Regions from separate parts of the Virgibacillus sp. FSP13 genome, predicted to be linked through region 1. Evidence: predicted binding sites of a transcription regulator. Region 1 holds the regulator's gene; the other holds the start of a gene.

Evidence for each region. Region 1 encodes CtsR, which represses protease genes until heat stress. Its sites were predicted from a motif close to ATGGTCAATAAAGGTCAAACA; they were not measured.
Region 2: the regulator CtsR is predicted to act here: its motif matches at 3,392-3,412, upstream of clpP (ATP-dependent Clp endopeptidase proteolytic subunit ClpP).

The regions. Positions count from the first base shown of each region.
Region 1 is NZ_JBSVKG010000019.1:1,156-9,876, forward strand. It holds gene ACW2QC_RS14585 (NUDIX hydrolase) at 1-612, opposite strand, end outside; gene ACW2QC_RS14590 (MgtC/SapB family protein) at 853-1,551, shown strand; gene ACW2QC_RS14595 (CtsR family transcriptional regulator) at 1,762-2,229, shown strand; gene ACW2QC_RS14600 (hypothetical protein) at 2,263-2,802, shown strand; gene ACW2QC_RS14605 (protein arginine kinase) at 2,799-3,863, shown strand; gene clpC (ATP-dependent protease ATP-binding subunit ClpC) at 3,878-6,304, shown strand; gene radA (DNA repair protein RadA) at 7,342-8,715, shown strand.
Region 2 is NZ_JBSVKG010000013.1:56,152-67,947, forward strand. It holds gene rapZ (RNase adapter RapZ) at 1-210, shown strand, start outside; gene ACW2QC_RS12320 (gluconeogenesis factor YvcK family protein) at 207-1,166, shown strand; gene whiA (DNA-binding protein WhiA) at 1,199-2,146, shown strand; gene ACW2QC_RS12330 (HPr family phosphocarrier protein) at 2,407-2,667, shown strand; gene clpP (ATP-dependent Clp endopeptidase proteolytic subunit ClpP) at 2,739-3,329, opposite strand; gene ACW2QC_RS12340 (response regulator) at 3,497-4,108, opposite strand; gene ACW2QC_RS12345 (sensor histidine kinase) at 4,080-5,474, opposite strand; gene ACW2QC_RS12350 (DUF6305 family protein) at 5,505-6,095, opposite strand; gene nikC (nickel transporter permease) at 6,194-7,105, opposite strand; gene ACW2QC_RS12360 (ABC transporter permease) at 7,164-8,168, opposite strand; gene ACW2QC_RS12365 (ABC transporter substrate-binding protein) at 8,276-9,913, opposite strand; gene ACW2QC_RS12370 (ABC transporter ATP-binding protein) at 9,982-10,962, opposite strand; gene ACW2QC_RS12375 (ABC transporter ATP-binding protein) at 10,959-11,796, opposite strand, start outside.

The DNA.
Region 1 (8,721 bases):
AAAGACAGCAGCTTTATCAGGATCTCTTAAAAAATCAAATAGCATATTAATTTGTGATTCTGTATTTCTGCTAGTAGATAGGATTGGCAAATCATTTGCTGGAAAAAAGTTAATGTCATTTGTTTCTACTCCGGTATTTGCATTTCCACCGATAATCTCACACCGAATAAATATTTTATAATAATGATGGGCCTGTGGTGGATGCGGGTGATCGTTCATATCTAAAACGGCAAGTAATTTTCTTGCTTTCACATCGTAGCCTGATTCCTCTTTTATTTCTTTTATAGCATTTTTGGAGGCAGACAAACCTATGTCGCAAAATCCCCCGGGCAATGACCATCTATCATCAATCTTTTCTTTAACCATTAAAATTTTGTTATCTTTAAATACGACACCACGAACATCTACTTTTGGTGTTTGATATCCTGTTTCACTGGCAAATAGATTCTTTACCTTTTCTATTTCCACATCGGTATATTCTGCTATAATTTCTATACTTATTTGGCGTAATGCTTCATATCGCTCTATATCGAATTTGTCCTTTGAAAAGGCTAATCCAGATTGGGATAAAGATTGGATCTGTTTTGCCCAATTTAGCCATTTATGACTCATATATAACTCCCTTTTCCTATTATTCAAATTCATACGCATTAACCTGAACCTCGTATCGAATTCCACTTTTTATCATACATACCTATTCTATAATTAAGCTCAAAAACCCTTTTCTAACAAAATATTTCCTTTAAAACAATCATATATATGGAATTAATGTTCATGAAAATTTGACTGTTTATTTTGATTACTTTACTGTAAAATGAAGCGATACATTTAATTGTGAAGGAGGCAGTGTGAATGGCAATAAATTTTGATCAACTATTTGGGGATCATTTTCTGCTTATTATGCTACGGGTATTTATTGCATTACTATTATCAGGGTTGATCGGCTTTGAGCGGGAAATGAAAAATCACTCTGCCGGTTTCCGTACGCATATACTAGTAGGGATTGGCTCTTGCTTAATGATGTTGCTATCACTATATGGCTTTGAGGCTTATATTGATAGCTATGAAAATGTGCGTTTTGACCCAACGCGTATTCCTTCATATGTTATTAGTGGTATTGGTTTTCTTGGTGCTGGAACGATTATTGTTTATGGTGGTACAATCCGTGGTTTAACTACTGCGGCCTCAATTTGGGCTGTGGCTGGGTTAGGATTGGTTGTTGGGATTGGAATGTACGCTACAGCTGTTTTTACAACACTTGTAATCCTGCTGAGTTTAATCTTTCTTAATAATTTTGAGAGGCTATTTACGAGAGGGCGCTCGTCGATGCTGATTGAAATTGTGGCATTGCCAGATTTGCAAATTAGTAACATTGTATCTGTCATGGAATCATATCATGTAACGATCAAAAAGGTGGAAATTGTCAAGGTTGAAAATGACTTGAGAAGTATTTTTATAAAGGTACATCAAGACTCTGATCTGGATAGGATGTCATTGTTTGAGGGGATTTCCAAATTAAAGTTTGTAAAAAATATTGCAGAGAGAAATTAAACAGAAATGATATGCTTCATTGATGAATCTTATTTTCTCTACATAATGGGTTTTGATTCCTCCAACATTGTCTAAAATAAAAAGGAACAATGTGTTTGCATCTCTTGTAATTTGTCGTATAATATAAACATAGTCAAAGATAGTCAAAGTCAAAACGATTACGATATTAACAACGAAGAGTTAGCTCATTGGAACAAGAGGAGGAGGGTCATGGGTAACATCTCAGACGTTATTGAGCAATATTTAAAACAAATACTTCAGCAGGCAGCTCAAGATGCTATTGAAATTAAACGTAGTGAAATAGCCGATCAATTTCAATGTGTTCCATCACAAATAAATTATGTGATTAATACAAGGTTCACGGTGGAAAAAGGGTATATAGTAGAAAGTAAACGTGGTGGTGGTGGATATATTCGAATCATTCGAGTGAAGCACCAAGAGAAATCGGAATTACTTGATGAAATTATTGAAATGATTAATCCCACCGTGACACAACAGGCGGCTCTTGACGTTTTAGAACGGCTATTAGAGGAAAAGTTAATTACAGAGCGAGAAGCTAAAATTATGGTTAGTGCAATTGGCCGAAATACATTAGCATTTCAATTGCCGCTTCGTGATGAAGTACGTGCACGTGTGTTAACAGCAATGTTGACAACGTTAAAATATCTGAATAAGTAATGATAGGCAAGATAAGGGAGGAGGAAATAAATAATGGAATGCCAAGAATGTCATAAACGCCCCGCCACGGTTCATTTTACCCAGTTAACTAATGGAAATAAAATAGAAGTCCACGTATGTGAAATCTGCGCAAAGGAAAAAGGGTATATGACTGACCCAGAAGAAGGTTATTCCCTTCATGATTTATTGACAGGTTTATTTAACTTTGAATCGTCGCCAATGGGGAATCATAATAATTCATCTGCATTTACACCATCAAAGGAATTGCAATGCCCACAGTGTGAAATGACGTTTTCCGAATTCAAACGCATTGGGAAATTTGGCTGTTCATCATGTTATCATACATTCGCTGATCGCTTGGACCCGATTTTGCGCCGGGTTCATAGTGGAAACACAAAACATTCAGGGAAAATCCCTAAACGTCAGGGCGGCGATTTGCATGCCAAAAAACAACTGGACGATTATAAAGTGGAACTTAAAAATTTGATCGACCGAGAAGCATTTGAAGAGGCGGCAACCGTTCGCGATAAAATTAAAGAATTAGAAAAGGAAATGCGGGGTGATAATTCATGACATTGCAGAACTTCATGGATGAGGCTATTAGTCCCTGGATGCGTGAAGAGGGGCCAGACAGTGATATTGTCTTAAGCAGTAGAATTCGATTGGCACGTAACTTTGATCAGGTTTCTTTTCCACTTATCGCTGAAAAGGAGGAGCTTGAAGAGGTTCGCCAATTTTTTGAAACAGAATATGCACATAGATCATTTCAAGACTATCAAGATTTTGAATTCATATCAATACCAGATTTAACGTCAACAGAAAAACGGGTTCTAGTAGAGAAACATCTAATTAGTCCACATCTAGCCAAAGATAAACAGGTTGCTGCTGCACTTATTTCGAAAAACGAACAAGTTTCTGTCATGATTAATGAAGAAGATCATATCCGGATGCAGCTTTATTTTCCAGGACTTCAACTAGACAAAGCATTGGAGAAGGCATTCGAATTTGATGATTGGTTGGAGGAGAAAATTAATTATGCATTTGATGAAACAAGGGGTTATTTAACAAGCTGTCCGACAAATGTAGGGACTGGAATGCGTGCCTCGGTTATGATGCACCTTCCTTCACTAGCATTGACACGACAAATTAATCGAATGATCCCAGCCATTAACCAATTAGGTCTTGTCGTCCGGGGAATTTATGGAGAGGGTAGTGAAGCACTAGGAAATATTTTTCAAATTTCCAATCAGATTACCCTTGGAAAGTCAGAAGAAGATATTGTTGAAGATTTACAAAGTGTTGTAAAGCAATTGATTGAACATGAACGACGAGCAAGGACAAGATTAATGGAACAGTCAAGTACCCGCTTGGAAGATCGTATTTATCGTTCGTACGGTGTTTTGAAATATAGCCGTATTATCGAATCAAAAGAAGCGGCAATATGTTTATCAAACGTTCGTCTTGGGATTGATTTAGGTTTAATTGAGAATGTCTCAAGAAATATACTTAATGAATTAATGATTCTTACACAGCCGGGATTCCTACAGCAATATGCAAAGAAAAATTTGACTGCCAATGAACGGGATGTACTACGGGCATCGCTAATTCGTGAACGGTTAAAATTAGAAAAATAGGAGGAGACAACTATATGATGTTTGGACGTTTTACCGAGAGAGCACAAAAGGTTTTAGCCTTATCACAAGAAGAAGCGGTTAGGCTCGGCCATAACAATATTGGAACGGAGCACATTTTATTAGGACTTGTCCGTGAAGGGGATGGGATTGCCGCTAAAGCGTTACAGTCGCTAGGATTAGAAGTGGAAAAAATTCAGCAAGAAGTGGAGCAGCTTATTGGTGTTGGTAAACAGACGATGCAAACGATTCATTACACACCAAGAGCCAAAAAGGTAGTCGAGTTATCACAGGATGAGGCAAGAAAGCTAGGGCATTCCTATGTAGGAACGGAACATATATTGTTAGGGCTAATCCGTGAAGGCGAGGGTGTTGCTGCTCGTGTTTTAAATAATCTTGGTGTAAGTTTAAATAAAGCACGACAACAAGTACTACAATTATTAGGTAGTAACGAATCACAAGCAGGTCGCCAAGGTAGGGGCCAATCAACCAATGCTAATACACCGACACTTGATTCGCTTGCAAGGGATTTAACTGCAACAGCGAAAGAAGGAAATGTTGACCCTGTCATTGGTCGAAGCAAAGAAATTGAGCGCGTTATTCAAGTGCTAAGCCGTCGTACCAAAAACAACCCCGTATTAATAGGTGAACCAGGGGTTGGTAAAACAGCTGTAGCAGAAGGCCTGGCACAGCAAATTATTAACAATGAGGTTCCAGAAATATTGCGTGATAAACGGGTTATGACGCTTGATATGGGTACAGTTGTTGCAGGAACGAAATATCGTGGTGAATTTGAAGACCGCCTAAAGAAAGTGATGGAAGAGATCCGTCAAGCAGGCAATATCATTTTGTTCATCGATGAATTGCATACATTAATAGGTGCTGGTGGTGCGGAAGGCGCGATTGATGCATCTAATATTTTAAAACCGTCTCTGTCACGTGGTGAGCTTCAATGTATTGGTGCAACAACATTAGATGAATACAGAAAATACATTGAAAAAGATGCAGCATTAGAACGTAGATTCCAGCCGATCCAAGTTGATGAACCAACTTTAGAGGAAACGATTCAAATTTTAAAAGGACTTCGTGATCGTTATGAAGCACACCATCGTGTAACAATTACAGATGAAGCGATTGAAGCTGCGGCCAATTTATCTGATCGTTATATAACAGATCGGTTTTTACCCGACAAAGCAATTGATTTAATTGATGAAGCAGGTTCCAAGGTCCGCTTGCGGTCGTATACGATTCCACCAAATTTGAAAGAATTGGAACAAAAGCTTGAAGAAGTACGTAAAGAAAAAGATGCGGCGGTACAAAGCCAAGAATTTGAGAAAGCAGCATCTTTACGTGATTCCGAACAACGCTTACGAGAAGATTTGGAAACAACTAAAAATCAATGGAAGGAAAAACAAGGTCAAGAAAGCTCTGAGGTGGTTGTTGAGGATATTGCCTCTGTTGTTTCTACATGGACGGGAGTTCCTGTCGCGAAATTAACAAAAGACGAAAGTGATCGATTGTTAAACATGGAAGATGTTTTACATGATCGTGTCATTGGTCAGGAGGAAGCAGTAAAAGCAGTCTCAAAGGCAATTCGCAGAGCACGGGCAGGGTTAAAAGACCCGAAACGTCCAATTGGTTCTTTCATTTTCCTTGGACCTACAGGAGTGGGAAAAACAGAATTGGCACGTGCTCTAGCAGAATCAATGTTCGCTGATGAAGATGCGATGATCCGAATTGATATGTCTGAGTATATGGAGAAACATGCCACATCTCGGCTTGTAGGTTCACCTCCAGGTTATGTTGGCTATGAAGAGGGCGGACAATTGACCGAAAAAGTACGGAGAAAACCTTATTCCGTTGTGTTGCTTGATGAGATTGAAAAGGCACATCCTGAAGTATTTAATATTTTATTACAAGTATTAGAAGATGGCCGATTAACAGATTCCAAAGGTAGAGTAGTTGATTTCCGCAATACCGTGTTAATTATGACTTCTAATGTTGGAGCAAGTGAGTTGAAGCGGAATAAATATGTTGGTTTCAACCTTGGTGAAGAGGGCCAAGAATATAGTGATATGAAATCAAAAGTAATGGAAGAGTTAAAAAAGGCATTTCGTCCAGAATTTCTTAACCGTATCGATGAAACAATTGTATTCCATTCATTAGAGAAAAAACATATGAAAAACATTGTTACGTTGATGGTACAACAATTACAACGACGATTAAAAGAGCAGGATATTAACTTCTCTGTGACAGATAAAGCCTTAGAGAAAATTGCCAGCGACGGTTTTGATCCGGAATATGGAGCGCGACCATTGCGTCGATCGATCCAGAAAAACGTTGAGGACCTACTTTCTGAAGAATTGCTGAAAGAAACAATCGCCAAAGGGCAAAAGGTAAAAATCGGGCTAAATAATAAAGGTGAATTTACCGTTTTAGCCTAGACAAAAACACCTGAGCTTGTGTGAATATATCAAAGCCAGTAGGATGTTCCTGCTGGCTTTTTCCAAAAAAGCTTATTCTTAATGACTCAACTTTTGCGGCGTGAAATAGACAAATATGCCTTGATAAAATGTGGAAGGATGAATATTCACTGCTTAAGTTGACTTTGGATTAATCGCATTTAAATAAGCTGTGACTGCAGGACTCTTTTCTATAAGTACGCGCATTTCCCACCGTCCGGGATCGTTCCGGGTGGATGCTTTCCGCGGGCACGGCCTCAGCCTCCTCGAGAAAACCACTCTGCGGGGTCTTCGGACACGTGCTATTCCCGCAGGACAAGGAAGGCTTCGTCAGCGATACATCGCACGAAGAAAAAGTGCTTTTCTTTTTCGAGGAGTCACCACCCTCCACTCACCCGGACTAGTGAAGCGATAGGATGCGACTTGACAGAACACATACTACTACAGTTAATGGTAGTAAATGCGAAACCAGTGGAGGAAATACGCGGAGACTCCTGGGGGAGGAAAGGCCTAGGTGAGACCCCGCAGTGCGACGAGCAAAACTCCCACCGAGTAAGCTTCGAGTTGCGAGGAGCGCTACTTCATCGAAATTACTTGCAACGCGACGAGCACCTAGCACGAGGAGGCTCAGCAGCCGCCCCCGGAAAGCGTAGTGTATTTCCGGAACGGCGAGGAAGCAATTTTTTAGTTATTACGCATTTTGTATATAAATCAACAAATGTTCTCAATAAAGCAAGTAATCGCAGTCTCAATCTTAACAGTCTTTAGGTTTACCAGAGTTGTCAAGGCAATTATTAGAAACGTTTGCCTTAGCTAACTGTATGATCTTATTTTATTGGTACGAAAGTTGTGTGTAAATGATTGTTTTTTTGTCTGCATTCGGCGTATAGGTATTAACAATTGCCGTTTGGGGTTTGTGGCATAGATATGGAATAGAATTTATAAAAATGATAGATTGTTGTAACTTTAATGTTATGTAATTCGTATACAATAGAGTTAGATTGAAAGGGATGGATGGAGTGGCAAAGCGGAAGACAAAATTTGTATGTCAGGATTGTGGTTATGAATCTGCAAAATGGATGGGAAAATGTCCTGGTTGCAATAATTGGAATACATTAGTAGAAGAAATGGAAGCATCTACTATTAAGAATCGGAGCGGGTTATCAGGAGAGAGAAAACATGCTAGTAAACCCGAAAAAATCACAACGATTGAATCTCAAAAAGAGCCGCGCATTACAACGACGATGAAGGAATTTAATCGGGTACTTGGCGGTGGAATTGTGCCAGGTTCACTTGTATTAATTGGTGGTGATCCAGGGATTGGGAAATCGACATTACTGTTACAAATATCATCTCAATTAGCAGACAAGCAATTACCTGTACTCTATATTTCGGGAGAGGAATCCGCCAGACAAACAAAGTTACGCGCGGATCGCCTTGGAGTAACCGCTGATTCATTATATGTTTTGCCCGAAACGAACTTATATGATATAGCAAATCACATTGAGCACGTAAAGCCATCTTTTGTCGTGATTGATTCTATTCAAACAATTTTTCGCGAAGAAGTCACGAGTGCTCCTGGTAGCGTGTCACAGGTTCGGGAATGCACAAGTGAATTAATGAGAATAGCTAAAACAAACGGAATCCCGATTTTTATTGTCGGGCATGTCACGAAAGAAGGGGCTATTGCCGGACCAAGAATGCTCGAACACATGGTTGATGCGGTCCTCTATTTTGAAGGGGAAAGACATCATACTTATCGTATTGTACGTAGTGTAAAAAATCGCTTTGGTAGCACAAATGAAATGGGAATTTTTGAAATGAAAGAAGCGGGTCTGCGTGAGGTATTAAATCCGTCTGAAATATTTCTTGAAGAACGGTCACATGGTGCTGCTGGATCAACTGTTGTCGCATCAATGGAAGGGACAAGACCGGTGTTAGTTGAAATTCAGGCATTAATTTCTCCTTCAAGCTTTGGCAATCCACGCCGAATGGCAACAGGTGTTGATGCAAATCGTGTTCCATTATTGATGGCTGTATTAGAAAAACGAGTTGGATTAATGTTACAGAACCAAGATGCATATATTAAAGTTGCGGGCGGTGTTAAGCTAGATGAACCTGCCATAGATTTAGCCATTGCAGTGTCGATTGCTTCAAGTTTTAGGGACCAACCAACAAAACCAGATGATATATTTGTCGGTGAGGTTGGTCTGACGGGTGAAGTGAGGCGTGTTTCTCGAATCGAGCAACGTGTTCAGGAGGCAGCTAAACTTGGATTCAGTCGTGTAATTTGTCCAGAAAACAATTTAGATGGATGGACAATACCTAAATCAATTCAAGTTATCGGTGTCAAAACAGTTCAGGAGGCGTTGGAAGTTGGCGTTGCTAGGTAAAATTTT
Region 2 (11,796 bases), on a different contig from region 1:
TTCAATGAAAAAGTACTCGATTTACTCCAATTTATGCTGCCACAATATAAAAAAGAGGGTAAGTCACAGCTTGTTGTTGCAATTGGTTGTACGGGTGGCCAGCATCGATCTGTTGCCATTACTGAGTATTTTGCGAAGAGATTATCTTCTGGCTATATTACCCATATTACCCATCGTGATATTGATAAAGGGAAGGGCCATAACATATGAGTAAAAGGACACAACCAAATGTAGTCGTTATCGGTGGTGGAACAGGAATGCCGGTCCTTTTGCGTGGTCTGAAGGATCTGCCAATAAATTTAACTGCACTTGTCACAGTGGCAGATGACGGAGGTAGTACGGGGAGGTTACGTTCGGAAATGGCGATTCCTGCCCCAGGAGACATTCGAAATGTGATTGCCGCTTTATCTGATGCAGAGCCAATGTTGCTTGATTTATTTCAACACCGCTTTGCCAATGGTAATGGTTTATCTGGTCATTCAATGGGTAATTTGTTGCTGGCCGCTATGACTTCTCTTACAGGGGATTTTTATACTGGAATTAAAGAAATTTGTCGTGTACTTAATGTAAAAGGAAATATTTACCCAATATCAAATGAAAGTATGTCGTTACATGCAGAAATGGACGATGGGTCAATTGTGTCTGGTGAATCATCTATTCCATTAGCACATAAAAAAATTAAGCAGGTGTTTTTAGAACCGCAGCCAGTTAAACCATTGCCTAATGCTGTCAGGGCGATTGAACAGGCTGATTTGGTCGTCATTTCACCAGGGAGTTTGTATACAAGTATCATGCCGAATCTTATTATCCCGCAAATAGATGTAGCACTTCGTGAGGCAAAAGGAAATGTGGTCTACGTTTGCAATGTCATGACACAGGCGGGAGAAACAACAGGATATACTGCTAGTGACCATGTGCAAGCTATACATGATCATATTGGTGAGGGCTGTGTGGATTCGATTGTTGTACACAATGAGCCGATTAGTGAGACAGTCCGTGAGATTTATGCAGAAGAAAATGCTGATCCCGTTGTTTATGATACGGATCAGTTACTTGCTATGAATTTGCAGATTGTTGAAGGGGATATTATTGATCATTCCCAAGCAACACTTCGTCACGATACAAATAAAATTGCTGCCTTACTATACTCGATCATTGATCAATAGGTTCCATTAATTGTTAGGCGGAGGTGAATAAATTGTCGTTTGCATCTGAAATTAAAAAGGAATTAACAGCAATGGAGGTAGATGAATGCTGTACGACTGCCGAATTAGCTGCCTTAATTCGCATGAACGGTGCTATCTCGTTATCTAAACAAGATTATACACTTGATGTACAAACAGAAAATGCAGCTATTGCACGCCGTATCTATACATTGATCAAAACTTCTTATTCGTTTCCCGTTGAGTTACTTGTTCGGAAAAAAATGAAGTTGAAAAAAAATAATATTTATATCGTCAGAATGAAAGAAGATGTTCAAGAACTATTATTGGATCTTGATATCTTGAGAGAACCGTATACATTTGTTCGTACGATCTCAAACCAATTTCTAAAGAAGTCTTGCTGTAAAAAATCATATTTACGTGGAGCTTTTTTAGCAGGTGGGTCGATAAATAATCCGGAAACATCATCCTATCATTTAGAGATTTATAATTTTTATCAAGAGCATAATGATGCATTATGTGACTTGCTGAATAGTTTTGATCTGAAAGCGCGTAAGTTGGAACGTAAAAAAGGCTATATTACGTATATCAAAGAAGCTGAAAAGATTACAGAATTTCTTAATATAATTGGTGCACATAACGCATTATTTAAATTTGAGGATGTACGCATTGTTCGCGATATGCGGAATTCGGTCAACCGCTTAGTAAACTGTGAAACAGCTAACTTAAATAAAACAATTGGAGCAGCATTTCGACAGATTGAAAATATTAATCTAATCGAAAAAGCGGTTGGCTTGGAAGTATTACCAGAAAAACTGCGGGAAATAGCAGTTTTGCGTGTCCAACATCAGGATGTTTCGTTAAAAGAGCTTGGGGAACTGGTGTCAAGTGGAAAGATATCAAAATCTGGTGTCAATCACCGGCTAAAAAAAATTGATGAGTATGCTGAGAAAATTCGAAGCGGTGAATTAATCGAAAACTGAATAAGTATTCACTTTAATTAGTTTTCATGGTACAATTGTTGATAATTTATCCTGCCCTAATAAGCAGTATTCTTAAATGAATGAAGTTCTTCCTTGCATCGTGTTCAAGTCCGTAACATTCTACATTTTTAAAATTAGAAATCAACGGACCTGAACATCTTGATTTACACTAACCTCAAGGACTGATGGGTGTTTTACTATTGTTTTGCTTATTAAGAGATATAATGACAGCGTTTACAACATTGGAGAGGATGATCAGAGTGGTTGAGCGATCAGTGACAGTTGAACTTGAAACAGGATTACAGGCAAGGCCTGCAGCACGATTTGTACAGGAGGCAAATCGGTATGGATCACATTTATTTTTAGAAAAGGATGGCAAGCGAATTAACGCGAAAAGTATTATGGGATTAATGAGTTTAGCGATTGGAACAGGGGAAACGATTACGTTAATTGGTGATGGTGCTGATGAAGAGGCTGCGATTACACATTTAGTTACATTTGTTACTGAAACAAAGATGTAATAGACTTGCAAGGCGTTTTTTGCAAATAGAAAAAGAAAATCCCCCGACTGGAATTAGTCAGGGGATTTAAATTATTTATCGTCTTTGCGTTCTAGAACTTTATCAATCAAGCCATATTCTTTTGCTTTTGCTGCAGTCATGAAGTTGTCACGTTCTGTATCACGTTGAATCACTTCTAATGGTTGGCCACTTCGTTCGGCAATGATTTGATTTAGTTTTTCCCGCATTTCTAAAATACGTCTTGTGTGAATTTCAATATCTGTTGCTTGACCTTGTGTACCGCCTAGTGGTTGGTGAATCATTACTTCACTATTTGGTAGTGCATAACGCTTTCCAATTTCGCCGGCAGTTAATAGGAAAGCCCCCATTGATGCTGCCATACCAGTACAGATTGTTGATACATCTGGTTTTATGAACTGCATCGTATCGTATATCGCCATACCAGCTGTAATCGAGCCACCTGGTGAGTTAATATAAATGGAAATGTCCTTTTCAGGATCCTCTGCTTCTAGGAAAAGTAATTGCGCAACAATCGAATTTGCTACGTTATCGTCAATTGCACTTCCTAACATGATGATGCGGTCTTTAAGTAAACGTGAGTAGATATCGTATGCACGTTCTCCACGGTTTGTTTGTTCAATAACTGTAGGTATTAAATTCATGTGTAAATCCTCCTAATTCTTCAAATTGATCCATTTGGATTGGATAGTTTTATCATAACTAATAGGTCAAAAAAGGTCAAACAAAAACGATCGACAAATTTGTTCAATAATAAAATACACCTTCCATCATTCCCGTTTATAAAGAATATAAACCGTCATGCAGGAAGTTAAATAAATTTGTAGGTGTTTTTTGGACGTCCTTTTTTCCCGTATTTCGAAATTACTTCCACTTCACCTTTTCCTTCAAGGTAAATTAAGTAGCGATGTACGGTTTGATAAGCAATCGGCAATGCTTGTTGAATATCATTAATTGTCGAGGGATTATCTTGCTGAATCAAATAATTTTTGATCGACATGAGTGTGGCTTGATTGATTCCTTTATCAACAAATACACTATTTTGATTTTCCGTCAGTCTACCGATTTTCAAGTTGATCCGGATACGTGAAAGTAGGTCGGGAGCTTTAATTGGTTTTAAGGCAAAATCGGTTGCTCCAGCATTAAGAAAGGTATCTGCTATTTCTTGACGTTCATCAACTGTTAACACAATAATTGGCACCGTTTGACTTACATTACGTATTGCTTTTGTCGTTTTTACTCCGTCCCAATCTGGCATGTGATAGTCCAATAAAACAAGGTCAGGGTTCATTTTTGTATACAAATCAATCGCCTGTTTACCTGTCGCTGCTTCTAATACCCCCCAATCTGCATAATGACATATCTCTTTTAATGTAAAACGTATATCTTCATTATCATCGACTATTAGAATGGTTGTACCCATTTACTTTTTCACCCTCTTTATGGATCGGAAGTAAAATATTCATTTGTGTATGGCTTCCAGGAATACTGTTGACCGTAATACTTCCGCAATGATTTTCTACTACCTTTTTGACAAAAGAAAGTCCAATTCCAGATGAGTTTTTTGTGCTGAAACCGTCTTGCCAAATATTTTTTAAATGGGATGACTGGATGCCAGGTCCATTATCTTGTATGCGAAGTAAAATACCACTACCTACTCTTTTGACATGGATGTGAATATATCCTGCTTTTCCGGAAAAAGATGTAATCGCATTTTCTAAAATATTCGAGATAGCACGGGAAAACCGAATTTTATTAACATAGATCGGTGGCACGTTTTCCTGAACATTGATTACTAAATCAACTTGTTGTTCATTCAGATCAAGATGACTTGTAACATATTCCAGTAATTCTTGAACAGGAATTTGCTGCTTGATATTTTCATAGAGAATTTCCGATATCATATCCTTCATTTTTTCTAATGACTTGTCCATGCGGTTGAAATACTCTTGTACATAGGTGTCTGTTGTTGGCTGCATTTTTAAATTTATCAGTGAGGTCAATCCTTCCACCGTTACCAATGGTGTTTTTAAATCATGTACTAATGTATTTATTTCCTGATAAACAGATGATTCAATGAGTGCAATGCGCGTCTCCTTTAATTCTTCTTCTTGCTGTTGATATTTTTTTAATGTGTAAAATTGTTTATTTACAAGATGAATGAGGAAGCTTAAAATGACAGCAATGGTTAGAAAGGCAACAAAAAAGATCGTTGCCAGTGTGTTGTACAATCTATTTTCGGTAAAATAGCTGTCGGCAATTTTAATACTCACCGCCATATCATTAGTCCCAAACCCAAATTGGGACAGTGCAGGAATCAGTTGCAGCCATTCGCTGGCCATTAAAATGAGAAAAAGAACGATTGAAAAAATAAAATAAAAATGCTTTTGCTTCGGTATGTATAGGTTAAGAAGAATAACTGTTCCGATCGTTACCATATGGCCAAGATAGGAAAAGTGTTCATGATAAATTTGGTTAAACAAAGTGATGGCTATCATCGTTATGCTGATAAACAATAAGGAAAAACGAATAGATTCTACCTGTCTCGTAATGGCGTGGGCAAGCAACATGGAACCAAAATAAATGAAAAAGTAAATCAGTACATATTTTGCTATGAAAGCAAAAGCAGTTACCAATAGTTGTCCACTATCATGCATCACGATACTCTCGTTAATGTTGTCACTAATAAATAGGGACCAGTTCGGAATAAAGGTTGGGAACAATTCACCATATGTAAGGAATAGAAGCCCTAGAAAACCAATTAAGGAATAACTTTTTTCTTTGAGCATAATATCAGGCCTTTCTTATAAATATGACCATTATCGAAATGCCGAGTTGAAGGGTGTAGATATATCGTCTAACTGTGTAACCAATGTTGTTGGCACATGATGAGCTTTGAGTGTGGATACTAATTGATTTGGATGTCTTAAATTTTTTAATCCGATATAATAGTCGGCATAAGGAACTGTCTCGTTGAAAAGTTTTATTGTTTCTTTATCCTCACGATGTCCTCCAGAAAGATTAACAAGAATGATCGGCAATTCCATTCGTTTTGATTCTTTTACGATCTGTTCTGTTCGTGATACTTCTTCTACAAAGGATCTAGGGGTTTGCGCCAATCCGTTCGCACTGAACCCAAGGAGAATGACAACACTTTGATAATCATAAAGATCAGTTGCCAAAGCCCGCGGACGATAATCGGCTTCAAGGTTTAGGTTTTCAGCAATTGTTAGCAGTATTGTTCCTTCAGCTGCTTGACCAGCAGATGTGATTAAAATCTTTTCTTCGCCAATCGGTGCTGGAAGATTGGGGTACGTATTTATATGCTTGTCTGCAGAACCATTGAAGGATATGAAAAATAGGATAAATGCGAAAAACACACAAATTAAAACAGGAATATATTTTGTCATCTGGTTACACCTCACTTTTTAAAACAGCCTTTAAAAAAAGAAAAAGGTAAAGCAGTTGCTTTACCTTTAATCATACAATATTATTATCAGAAATGTCACTATTGTTTTAACCTTGGATCTAATGCGTCGCGCAATCCATCACCAAATAGGTTAAATCCAAGGACAACGAAGAAGATAGCGAGTCCCGGAAATGTTACTACCCATGGTGCGTTCTGTAGTGCCGCACGCCCGTCACTTAACATTGCCCCCCATTCGGGTGTTGGTGGTTGCGCTCCAAGACCTAGGAAGCTTAAACCAGCTGCATCTAAGATTGCTGTACCAACACTTAGTGTAGCCTGAACGATTATCGGGGCAACACAATTTGGTAGGACGTGCTGCATTAAAACTCTACCATGTTTAGCTCCAATGGCTTTTGCTGCCTCGATATATTCCGTTTCTTTGACAGATAAAACTGCCGAGCGAACAATTCTGGCAAACTGTGGTACACCAACAATCCCAACGGCTATCATTGCGTTACGTAAGCTGGGACCAAGTACAGCCACAAGAGCAATCGCTAAAAGGATACTAGGAAAAGCCATCATAATATCAATAATTCGCATGATTATCTGGTCGACCCATCGCCCAAAATAGCCAGCTATACCACCTAATAGAACACCAACAATCATCGCGATACCAACAGCAATTACACCAATTTGTATGGAAATGCGTGATCCATACACAATTCGACTGAATATATCACGTCCAAGCTCATCTGTACCAAGTAAATGATCAGACGATGGAGCCATGTATCGATCAATAATATTTTGATCTGTTGGACTATGTGTTGCAATCATTGGCGCAAATATGGCTGTTAAAATGAGTATTAAAATAATACATAACCCAATAAAGGAAGTTTTGCTTTTAATAATTCGCATTAATGAGTCTACCCATAATCGACTTGACTTCGGTTGTTCAGTTTCATTCGTTTTAATGGAGTCCGGATCTGGTATAGGATTTGGTTGAAGTGACATGTATTGCACATCCTTTCATAATAAGAGTTCTGTTTTCAGTAGTTAGAAGGAAATAACATTAATCAAATCGTATCCTTGGATCCACATATTTATAAAGAATGTCAGTTAGTAAATTTACTAAAACGAATATGGTTGCAATAATTAATATGGTGCTTTGTACGACAGGATAATCCCGGCCGAGCACGGCAAGATAGACATAACGTCCTACACCAGGCCATGAAAAAATTGTTTCCGTTAGTACAGCGCCACCAAGCAATAGACCGAATTGCAAGCCGATTACCGTTAACACTGGTAAAAATGCGTTTTTTAATGCGTGCTGAAAGACAACCAGATGCTTTCTAAGTCCCTTTGCACTAGCTGTTCGGATAAAATCTTGACGCATAACTTCTAACATACTTGAACGAGTCATGCGAGCTATAATCGCCATTGGTATAGTTCCAAGTGCAAGACCTGGCATTAATAAATGTAAAAAAGCATCTTTAAAGGCGAGCCAATTACCGGTTAAAATACTATCTAATAAATAAAAATTTGTGATCGTATTAAGTTCAATGCCTGCTGTTAGTCTTCCTGATGGTGGTAAAATATTCAGTTTTACCGAGAACAACCAAATCATCATTAATCCTAACCAGAAAATGGGCAATGATACACCGAATAAAGCGCCAGTCATGCTGATATTGTCAAACCAGGAGTATTGTTTAACAGCAGCAATAACACCAGCTAATATACCGATTACAATGGCAAGAATCATTGCAAAAATTGTTAATTCAATTGTTGCAGGCAATTTATGTAATAGTTCAAATGCAATATTTTCCTTTGATTGGACAGATTCGCCCAAATCACCTTGTAAAATATCCCCTAAAAACCGACCATACTGAACGATATACGGGTCATTTAATCCAAGTTCAGCGCGTAATGATTCGAGCTGGGCTTCAGTCGCCTTTTCACCAAGCATACTTCTGGCGGGGTCACCTGGTATTAAATGAATAAGAGAAAATGTGAGAATGGAGACACCGATCAGCACGGGGATAAGCATGAATAGTCTTCGAATAATGAATTTTAGCATGGTTCGATTCCTCCGTTTAGTTGGAGTTTTCTCCAGAGACCTGTATCTAACTACAGGTCTCTAGAATTTCCCTCCATTAGGAAAATAATTATTTGTTAGAAAAACTGCTATTTAATATCTAAAAAGTTAAATGGTTCACTGCCAGTTGCGTGTGGCACATAATCAACAACACTTTTATTTGCCGCAATTGGTGGTGTTGTATGTGCGATTGGGAACCATGGTGCATCCTCATGAATGATTTCTTGTGCTTTTAAATAAAGCTCTGTACGTTTATCCTGATCCATTTCTGTCTGTGCTTGCTTTAATAAATCATGGATCTCATCACTCTTATAAAAAGCAATGTTTCCTGCTGACCCCATTTTGGCATTGTCTTTGTCCAGTAAAACGTATAAGAAGTTGTCAGGGTCACCATTATCGCCAGTCCAGCCTAAGAATGCCATATCATGTTCACCATTTTCTGTTGCTGCTAAATGGGTATCCCAGTCATTTTCAACTATTTCAACGTTAATATTTACTTCTTTCAACATTTCCTGAATCGCTTGAGCAGTTACTTTCGGTTGTGGCATGTATGGTCTTGGATTAGCAAATGTATATAGCTTTATGTCAAATCCATCCGCATATCCTGCTTCAGCAAGTAATGCTTTTGCTTCTTCTACATCATAGCCATAATCTTCAACATCATCGTTGAATCCCCATAATGATGGTGGAAGTGGGTTTTTAGCTGCTTTTCCAATTCCCTCATACAATGTAATAAGTTTTTCTTTATCAATTGCTAAATTAATTGCCTGGCGTACTAATTTTTCTGTCATTGGCCCTTCTTTTTCTGTGTTCATTGCCATATAGCTCACATTCATCGAAGGCCTGCGAATAATTTGCAAGTTTTCATCATCTTCGGTTGTTTGAATGTCTTGAGGGTTTAGTCCTGTCATCATATCAATTGATCCGGACTGTAACTCCATAAATCTAGCACCATTATCTGGGATGGTACGGAAAATTACTTTATCAACATTGGCAACTTCACCAAAGTAATCCTCGTTCTTCGTAACCGTTATACTGTCATCTGGAACCCATTCATCAAAAACAAATGGTCCCGTTCCAACTGGATTTTTAAAATAGTCTTCACCATACTCCTCAACTGCTTCTGGACTTGCAATACCAAATGGCGGCATCGCTAATGTTTGTAGGAATGGAGCATTTGGTTCCGATAGTGTGATTGTAACCTCGTAGTCACCAGTAGCTTCAACTTTTTCGATAATTCCACCAAGATCATCTTCTGAAGCACCAAACATATAACCATAGTAAATAAATTCGGCTGATGTTGCCCAACGTTCAAAGTTAAATACAACGTCCTCTGCGGAAAAGTCATTACCGTCATGGAATTTAACGTCATCACGTAATTGGAAGGTCCAAGTTAAACCGTCATCTGATACATTCCATTCCGATGCTAAGGCTGGTCGTACTTCTGTGCTTTCTTCTTCATAACGTACTAACGTATCATAGATTTGATTGGTTACATAAATAGATTCGCCATCCGTTACTTTTGATGGATCCAATTGAATGGAATCAGCTCCACGCCCGAATATAAGGGTTTTTTCTCCATCTGTTTCCTCGGCTTTTGCAGTGTCATCTCCACTATCGTCGGACGTATCCGTATCCTTTGAACTTGTATCGCTACTACAAGCACTAACGACTAACGCAATAAATAAAAGTAAAGCAAACAGTGATAGTAAATTACGCTTTTTCATGAATTGTTCCCCCTTCTGAGATTTACCAGATTTACTAGTTCAACATAAATGGATTGTAGAGGATTTTTCTATTCAACCACCTCCTCAACAAAATGACACGATGCCATTTGTCCAGTCGCTGAAACTTTCTTGAGAGTCGGCTCCTGGGTGCGGCAGATTTCTTCTGCAAATGGACATCTTGTATGAAACTTGCAGCCTTGTGGTGGATTTGCCGGTGAGGGTAGATCACCGGTCAAAATAATTCGTTGTTTTTCTTGGTGTGGATTTGCTTCTGGAACAGCTGATAATAATGCTTGTGTATACGGATGCTTCGGATTTTGATAAAGTTCTTGGACTTCTCCGGTTTCAACGAGTTCTCCCAGGTACATAACAGCAACACGATCGCTAATATGGTGCACAACGCTTAAATCATGGGCAATAAAAATGTATGTAAGGTTAAATTCCTCCTGAAGATCCTCCATTAAATTAATGACCTGTGCCTGAATCGAAACATCCAAAGCTGATACAGGCTCATCGCAAATGACAAGTTCAGGGTCTAGTGCAAGTGACCTGGCAATCCCGATCCGTTGACGTTGACCCCCGCTGAATTCGTGTGGGTATCTATTTTTATGGTAGGAACTTAGCCCAACAACATCGAGTAAGCGCGATAGCCTCTTGCTGCGGTCTTCCTTTGAAACATTAAATATTTTCATAGGTTCGGTAATTGTTTGTTCAATTGTTTTTCTTGGGTTTAATGAAGCATATGGATCCTGGAAAATGATTTGCATGTCTTTTCTTAGTTTGCGGAGTTTCTCTCCACGAAAAGATGTGATATCTTCTCCTTTAAAAAGGATTTCGCCCTCTGTTGGTTCCAGTAATTTAAGAATTGTGCGACCGGCTGTAGATTTTCCGCACCCGCTTTCGCCCACAAGGCCTAATGTTTCTCCGGATTGAATAGAAAGAGATACACCATCTACAGCCTTAAGAACAGGTTTATCTTTTGAAAATAATTTTTGTCCCTTTAATGGGAAATGCTTTTTTAAATTTTTAACCTCTAATAATGTACTCATGTTGATACCGCCTTTTTTGCTTCCTCATATAACAAACAACGAACGAAATGATCATCGTCAACTGATTTTAAATCTGGGTCAGTTGACAAACAGCTTTCCATCACATGTTTACATCTCGGTGCGAAACTACACCCTTTTGGTAGTGCACGTAAATCGGGTGGTAACCCATCAATTGCTTCAAGTTTCTGTTTTTCTGTGGTTATTTTAGGGATTGAATTCATAAGACCTAGTGTGTACGGATGCTTCCCATAGTCAAATAGTTTTTTAGTATCGGTGAATTCAACTGGTTTACCTGCATACATAACCATTACTCGGTCACATACTTCAGCAACAACACCTAGATCATGTGTAATCATGACAATTGCCATATTGAGTTCCTGCTGCATTTTTTTGAAAAGCTCCAGGATTTGCGCCTGGATAGTGACGTCTAAAGCGGTTGTTGGTTCATCAGCAATGAGCAGGGAAGGGTTACATGATAATGCCATCGCAATCATAACGCGTTGTCGCATCCCACCACTAAATTCATGTGGGTAATTTTTTAATCGTTTTTTCGGATCAGGAATACCGACCAAATCCAATAATTCAACAGCTCGTTCCCTTGCTTGTTTCTTGGAAAAATTCTCATGCGCCAAAATAGTTTCGACCATTTGTTTTTCCACGGTGAAAACAGGATTTAATGAGGTCATTGGATCTTGGAAAACCATTGCTATTTCCTTACCGCGTATCTCGCGCATTTGTTTTTCCGTTTTATGGAGTAGGTTTTCCCCTTTAAAATGAATTTCGCCATCAACAACTTTTCCAGGTGGGGAAGGTACTAAGCCTAAAATGGACATT